One region of the Aquimarina sp. MMG015 genome, then DNA from elsewhere that is predicted to be linked to it. Evidence: riboswitches for the same ligand, from Rfam matches in the RefSeq annotation. Region 1 holds a riboswitch; the other holds the start of a gene.
The links. Region 1 has a riboswitch for cobalamin ahead of J8L88_RS07880 (ferredoxin). Riboswitches for the same ligand answer to the same signal wherever they lie in the genome.

Region 1 (4,223 bases):
AGTGATTTTGATTTTGAATTATCAATTATTTTAAAATTTTCTTTTGTTGTAGTTTCGAAAACTGGTGCCGGCAAGTTTAATTTAATAGCTGCATTTTCGTAAAATTCTTTTCGTTTTGGATGTATATCTGCGCAACCATTAATAATCTCACCAAAACATTTTTTTTCCAAAACTGCCTCGATTAGATCTATAGCATCTTTTTGATGAATAAGATTTACAGGTACATTAGGAGTTTTTAATTGTTTTTTATTTGCTAGAAATCTTCCTGGATGACGTTGTGGTCCAATTAGTCCTGCTAATCTCAAAACAGTTACATTATCACCAAAATGCTGTTGCAATAATTGTTCTGCTTTTATTAACGCCCTACCAGATGCTTTTTCTGGAACGCAATCTTCAGTTTCATCTATGAGACTATTACTATTTTGATATACTGACGTGGAGCTTACAAAAATAACTTTTGTAGAGGCAGGCGTATGTTTTATAATCTGTTTGATCTGAAACGGGTGTATCGTTTCTATATCATCGATCCGTTTTGGAGGGAAATTGATAATAAGTGTCGATGTTTCATCTATAAAAGATTCCCAATCTCCTATAATGTTATCAGATTCAATTTTTATTCTACTTGTTAGAAATGAATGCTTACATAATGATTTCAATGCATCTAATTCAGCCGTGCTTCCGTGAATTGAATATCCATTTTTTTGAAGTTTCAACGCAAGTGGTAATCCTAACCAACCCAATCCTAATATAGAGATATGCCTATTCATGCCTATATTGAAACTAGACTTGTATTCTGTAATTGAATTTTTATACAATACTCCCAAGCTTTATTTTGAGCAGAATCAAATTCAATTTTCCCTAAAATTTCTCCAAATTTATTCTTGAAACGGATACCAGTTTGTTCTGTTCCTTTTTGATGGAAATATTCTGTATTAGAAATTTTTGATTGTTGTAATTCCTTATTTTCTTTGGGAACGGCAGCAATAGTTAGTGCAATACTCTCAGTTTTGGTATGCAATTCTAGTGTGTGTGGCTTTGAGTACTCTACTGCATCTATTTCTTCAAACGAAATAGGGTTTTTATCATCTATATATAGGAGTACGCCTTTTGGGTTTTCTAACAGATACAAAAATAATGGATATAAATATTGATCTGAACTAAACCCTTTGGTAATATAACATTCACCTAATTCCGTGTCATCTTTTAACTCAAAAGGTTTTGGTTTAATAGGAGTTCTTTCATTACTTGAAGCTTGTTGTTCCCAACCTTTTTGATACAATAACTCCTCTTCGACAGGGTTTTCGTTATTGAGATGTCTTTTTACAATAGGAATTATTTTTTCTGCAGTTAATTCTTTATACCAAAACTCTCCAGGATGTACAATACAGGTGGGTGCATCTTCACACCTTCCATTACATCTGGTTTTAATTGTATGTGTAGTATCCCAAAGTTCGTTATTACGTAAATAAGCTCTTGCAGCTCTTATAACTTGTTCTGATCCTGCTTTTTGACAAGAACCTCCATCACAAAAGAAAAAAGTATCTTTTGTATTTGCTATGTTTTTTCCCATTCTTATTATTATGGGGGAAAGTAGGGTAAGAAGCCACAAAATAGCCATCTAACACTTAAACTTTTATTCCCGAAAGTTAATATTATGTTTTGCTTTAGGCAGGTATTCTGACTCACTCTACTTTTAACGCCTTCCCATTTTTTTTAAAACAGTGACTACTATGTTAAAAGCTTTTTGCAGAGCTTACAGCTGCGGGAACAGTTTTGGATTCTCACCAAATTCCCTTTTAATTCTATATTCTTTTAAAAGAAAAGAATAAGAAACCAAAAGCGACACAAATGTATTGTTAATTTTTGATTTAATAGTAAATAGTTTCTAAAATGACTTTTGTTCTTTCTAGAGGAGAGGATTTAGGCAATATTATGATTTCGAATCCTTTATTTTTATAAAGCTTTAACAGGGATTTTTCTAATCTTAAACAATATTCAAATTCCTGTAATCGTTGTCCATCTTTACAATAAATCTCAAACCATGTTGGCGTAAAAAAAACAATTTTATGATATGTTTCTTGATAAGGAAAGTCTGTTAGGTAGTCTGGAATCACCTTATCTTCTACCGTTAAATAAGCTTCTAGATCTAACAAGGATCTATCACAAATTAGCGTATTAGTGTTCAATAATTCTTGATTTGTACGCCTAAACACAAGTTCAGTAAATCGATTAATATCCCCCCAAGGTGTTCCTTTTTTGTTGTTTTTTTGTTCATCAATAATTACTTTTCTGGAAACCTCATCCATACACGGTATGGTGTTTTTTAGATTGTTTATTAATGTTGTTTTACCTGTCCCAGGAGCCCCGGTAATAATATGTTTTTTTTGAAAATTATGCATATTGGAATACTAATAACACACCTACTATTAATAAACAAAATACAATACTTACCCCATAATTTACTTTACTTACTCTTTTAATTTCCTCGTGTTTAATTTCGCGATTATTAACACCTATAAAAGGTTTCTTAACCAATTTTCCATGATAATAATTTGGTCCTCCGAATTGGCAATTTAAAACATATGCTAGAGCAGCCTCTGGATAGCCCGCATTAGGACTACTATGCTTCTTTCCTTCTCTAAACAAAAAAGAAAGTCCGCTTAACTTATTTTGAACAACTAATATTAACAGTGCAGTAATTCGAGCAGGAATATAATTAGCAACATCGTCTAATTTTGCGGCAAACTTACCAAACTGTATATAACGATCACTTTTATACCCGATCATAGAGTCTAAAGTATTGATCATTTTATACCCCATTGCTCCAGGAACACCTAAAATCAAAAAATAAAATAAGGGTGCAATAACGCCGTCACTTAAGTTTTCAGACATGGTTTCAAAAGTAGCAACTCTAATTTGTTGCTCATTTAAATTATCAGTTTCTCGTCCCACAATCCAAGACAAACGTTTGCGTCCTGATTCTAGCCCTTGATTTTTCAAAGTATTAAATACTGCATATCCTTCTTTTATCAATGTTTTGTTGGCCAAGCAATAAAACAGCATAAGTATTGAAAAAGCAAGTGCCAAAATTTTAAAACCATACGTGTTTAACGATCTAATAATTAGAAAAGGTATCGTAAAAGAAAGCCCTACTAATACAATCGTTAATAAGGCACCTTTTAAGAATTTATATGAACCTTTATTTAGCCATTTTTCTCCAAGAGCAATACTATTTCCATAGCCCACAATAAGATGCGGCAATTTTCTAGGGTCTCCCAATACTGCATCTAAACCAAAAGCAAAAACTACTATGTACATTTGGTTTACATCCATTCCTTCAACGCTTGAATCAATATCTTATTAGCTTCTTTACTTTGTGTAGAAAGTCTAATATATTCTCCTGTTAACCCTTTAAAATTTGTCGCATCTCTAATCAGGATTTGATGTTTTACGATTAAATATTCTTTTAGCTCCATTGCAGATTTCTGCAACAATTCAACTAAAAAATAAGAGGTGTTGCTTTCACAAACCTTCATTCCATCTAATTGCTCAAGTTGTTCCTTAAAAATGATTGTTTCTTCTATTAATTCAGCAGCCTCAAATTGAAATGCTTCATAATTTTTGAAAATATATTCTCCTGCTTTTATCGCTAATGAATTAACACTCCAAGGCATTTTTAAAGTTAATAGCTTTTTGATGATTAAAGTGTTTGAAACGATATATCCTAAACGCAATCCCGGAATTGTAAATGTTTTGGTTAATGAACGAACAACAATTAAATTCCTGTAGTTTTTTGTTAATGAAATGATGGATTCAACACTGTTGGTAAACTCTATGTACGCCTCATCAATAACAAATGTAGTCTCTGGTTTTTGTTTAAAAAGAAACTCTAAATCATTTTTAGAGAAAATAGCTCCATTAGGATTGTTAGGATTACATATAAACACTAAATCGGCATCAGTATCTTTTATTTCGGTTCTAGAAACTAACAGATAATCTAGCTGAAAATTTTTACAAGCGTCCTCATATTCCGAAAAAGTAGGGGCCACAATAGTTGCTTTTTTATTAGAAAACAATTGCGCTATAAGATAGAACGCTTCTGTCGCACCATTGGTAAATAAGAACTGTTCACTAGGGAGTTGAAATTTATGAGCCGCCAGTTTATTTAACTCACTTGCCGCGGGTGAAGGATAATTTTGAATTAGAGAAACATTCTTTGAAAT
Region 2 (4,223 bases), on a different contig from region 1:
CAGAATAACACATATGGGTATGTATTTGTGTAGTATTGGATACTATAGATGAGGCAATTTTAAATGATTGAATTGCCCATTCAAAATAATCACTATGATATTTACTCTTTAAAGGAAGACCTTCTCTTAATGCTGGTTCATCAATCTGAATTATATTAATCCCATTATCTTCTAAATCCTTTACCTCATCTCTTATCGCTAAAGCTATCTCATTACAAGTTATAGATTCAGGTTGATCATTTCTTACAAAAGACCATTGCAAAATAGTTACAGGCCCTGTAAGCATGCCTTTTACCGGTTTTGAAGTTAATGATTGTGCGAATAAAGTCCAATCTATCGTCATTGGATTTGGTCTCTTTACACTACCATAAATAATAGGAGGTTTTACACAACGAGATCCATAACTCTGGACCCAACCGAATTTAGTAAAAGTAAAACCATCTAGCTTTTCTCCAAAATATTCTACCATATCATTACGCTCAAACTCCCCGTGAACTAAAACATCTAACCCTATTTCTTCTTGCCAACGAATTACTTTTATGATTTCTTCTTTTATGTATTCTTCGTACTGCATTAAAGAAATATTTCCTTTTTTATATTGATATCTCCAACTTCTTACTTTTTTTGTTTGTGGAAACGATCCAATAGTCGTAGTTGGGAAAACAGGTAGGTTTAAATTTTTATGTTGCACTTCTTTACGAAGGTTAAAAGAATTTTTTCTTACTATATCCTGCTTCGAAATTGCTTTGACTTTTTCATCAACCTCTGAATTATGAATTCTTTCTGAACTACTCCTATTCGCATGAGAAATTATGTTTTTTTCTAATTCTTCAAATACTTTATCTTCTTTTTCTAAAAGAGTAACCTCCTTTAAAGTAACTACTTCTTTTAATTTTTGTTTTGCAAAAGATAACCAGTCTTTAACCTCTAAGGATAATTTCTCATTATTTGCTTCTAAATCTAAGTCACATGGTGAATGAAGTAATGAACAAGAAGGTGCTATCAAAATAGTGTTTTCTTCTCTCTTTTCTTTCGCTCTATTTATATATGATAATGACTCTTGATAATTGTTTTTCCATATATTTCTTCCATCTACAACCCCTAATGAAAGATGTATCCGTTCGGGAATACTATCCAATACACTATCTAATTGTTCTGGACACTTGACTAAATCAATATGAATCGCATCAATAAGAAGTTTATTTGCTATTAATTCTAAATTATCTTGGATACTCTCAAAATAGGTTGCTATCATTATTTTTAAATCCGGAAAAGAGCTTTTTAATTTAAGATATGCTTGTTTGTATACTTCTTTCTCTTTTTTGGTTAGATCAAGTGCTAAAAAAGGCTCATCGAATTGTATCCATTCAACCCCTAAAGAAACCAATTTCTTTATTAAATCTATATATACTGGTATTAACTTATCCACTAGATCAATTGTTTCAAAACTTTCTCCTTTTGCTTTTCCTAATAACAGATAAGACACAGGACCAATTAATACTGGTTTTGTTTGTATACCAATTTCTTTTGCTTCATAAAACTCATCAATTACTTTCGTAGAAGACAAGGTAAACTCTTGATTTTTATAAAACTCTGGAACAATATAATGATAGTTAGTATCAAACCATTTTGTCATTTCCATCGCTGTAATATCATAACTATCCTTTTGATATCCTCTAGCCATTGCAAAATACAAGTCTAAATAACTAAGCTTATTAACTAATAGGCTCTGATATCTTTTGGGGATCGCTCCAACCATCAATGACATATCTAAAACTTGATCATAAAATGAAAAATCATTAGACGGTATTAAATCTATACCTGCTTCTTTTTGTAATAACCAATTCTCTTTTCGGATGTTTTTTCCTACCTGTAGTAAATTCTTCCTACTAGTTTTTCCAGACCAATATTGTTCTGAAACTTTTTTTAATTCCCTTTCGCTACCAATACGCGGATAGCCAAGATTGTGTGTAAGCATAACTTTAAACTTTTAAAAATTAATATTAATTTTTAAAGCTCTTTGTATAAATTAGTGTGCTTATAGAAATGAAGAGAATTAAAATAATGCATATAGTTATATCACCAAAAAAAGTTAAAAACCCTTTTAGTGTGCATCAAACTTAACCAAAACTTCAATTCGCGAAAGCATAGTCAATTCAATAATAGGCAGGTCTCCTGACTTATAACATTTTTATCATCCTTCCCATTTTTTATAATAAAACAGTGGATATAAATTGATAAAAACTATATGGTTACTTACAGTTGCGCGACAGCTCGTGATTCTCACACGATTCCCTATTAATTCACAATTAAGCAAAACCTATATTGGTTGATATAAAATTTTATCTAAAGAACTTTAATTCTACATAAAAATACTTTAAATAATCTGATGACACTCCTAAAACAGCATTAAAAGAAGATTATTTAAACATTCTTAATTTAAAATCAATCTTAATTTAGGAATTAATAATTTTAATATCAAAATAATTAAGATTATGGAGAATAACATACGAGGTGGTGACTCACCAGTTCCTTGTCAATTAGAAGCTAATAAAAATTACGCCTGGTGTACCTGTGGTCATAGTGAAAACCAACCTTTTTGTAACGGAGCGCATAAAACAACTGGAGGCACTCCTCCAACTATTTTCACTGTGGAAGAAGCAAAGGAAGCATATTTATGTACCTGTAAATTAACTAGTAACCCACCATATTGCGATGGATCACATAAATAATAGAAAAACCTCTGTTTATTATTGTAACTAGAGAAACAGAGGTTTTTTTTATATTATTTATTTTCTTTTAAAAGATACTTTATTTCCATTTAACTCTAATACCATTGTACTTTCATCTGTATTAAAGTTAATAGTCGCTCCTGCTCTATCTGATTTAAATCCATTCTTCTGATATCCAACTAATGGAAATGTAGGACCATCTTTAGCACTGGCAATCAACGTTGTATTTTCTTTTGTAAAAGTAATTTGAAAAGGGAAGGACTTGCTAATATAAACCCCTAAAAAAACATCCAATTCTTCTGTAGCAAACTCTAATGGTGCATTAAACACTGGAAGTTTATAATCCTGATCATAATAGCTTTTTAATACATTTACAATACAATTATTTGGTGACATTACTACTCCATTACCTATATAAGAAACCACTATTTTTTCCTCTGGCAGGTACATTGTAAGGGATTGGAAACCATCAATACCTCCATTATGACCATAGGCTTGTTTTCCAAAAAAGGTCTCTCCTCCTAGACCGATTCCCATTCCTGTAGATGTATCCATCATAATTTCTAAAGAGGCATTTGATACTAGTTTCCCAGAAAATAAACTATTGTAAAAAATATTAACCTCTGTTGGTGTAGATACTATTGCTCCAGCTCCTATCGGTACGCTCATATCTGTATGTTTTTCTATTTTAACCCACTTATTACCATTCTTAACATAAGAAAGAGCTTCATTGTTACTTGTATCAATATTTTTTCCATAAGCAGTTCTTTTTAGACCTAAAGGTTGTATTATTTTCGACTGCAAAATTTCTGAATATGTTTTACCTTCAATTTCTTCGGCGATGTACGAGAGTAACAAATAATTCGTGTTAGAATATGCTGTCTTTTCTCCAGGTTCAAAACTCCCTTCTTTTTTCAACAATCTATCTATCATCTGTTTTCTAGTATTAGGTACAATCATCCATTTCATAAAATCTTCATCCTCTGTTAAATTAAATAAACCGCTACGATGACGCAACATATGTCCAATTGTTATTTTATCAGCATTAGAAACTTTTGGGAAATAATCACTTAATAAGGTTTCTAAATCCAACTTATTATCTTCTATTAATTGCATGATTATTGTTGCTGTAAAAGTTTTTGTAATAGACCCAATTCTATATATCGTCTCAGAATTTGCCTTTGTTTTATGTGCTAAATCAAGATAACCAATGGAATTTTTATAGATTTCTTTTCCTTGTCTATAAATAGAAATGCTTCCCATACCTTTATCATTAGCATCCAATAATTCAAAAAAACTGTCTAATGTAGATTTATTAAATGTTTGTGCCTGTATGGTCACAATGTTTATCAAAAGAACTGTTATTATTACTTTTCTAATCATATCTATCTTATTTATTTGTTTGAAAAATAACACACGTTAATACCTGATCAAAAAACATTTTGATCTATAATAACATCATGTTTATTAAGTGTTTTTGATATTGATAAC

Region 2: it holds a riboswitch for cobalamin, as region 1 does, so the genes downstream of both, metE (5-methyltetrahydropteroyltriglutamate--homocysteine S-methyltransferase) here and J8L88_RS07880 (ferredoxin) in region 1, are expected to answer to the same signal.

What each region holds. Positions count from the first base shown of each region.
Region 1 covers NZ_JAGJEB010000003.1:267,229-271,451, forward strand. The annotation lists gene cobA (uroporphyrinogen-III C-methyltransferase) at 1-767, opposite strand, end outside; gene J8L88_RS07880 (ferredoxin) at 770-1,570, opposite strand; cobalamin riboswitch at 1,650-1,853, opposite strand; gene J8L88_RS07885 (AAA family ATPase) at 1,869-2,399, opposite strand; gene cbiB (adenosylcobinamide-phosphate synthase CbiB) at 2,392-3,333, opposite strand; gene J8L88_RS07895 (histidinol-phosphate transaminase) at 3,324-4,223, opposite strand, start outside.
Region 2 covers NZ_JAGJEB010000010.1:54,210-58,432, forward strand. The annotation lists gene metE (5-methyltetrahydropteroyltriglutamate--homocysteine S-methyltransferase) at 1-1,978, opposite strand, end outside; cobalamin riboswitch at 2,148-2,339, opposite strand; gene J8L88_RS17880 (CDGSH iron-sulfur domain-containing protein) at 2,496-2,732, shown strand; gene J8L88_RS17885 (serine hydrolase) at 2,790-4,115, opposite strand.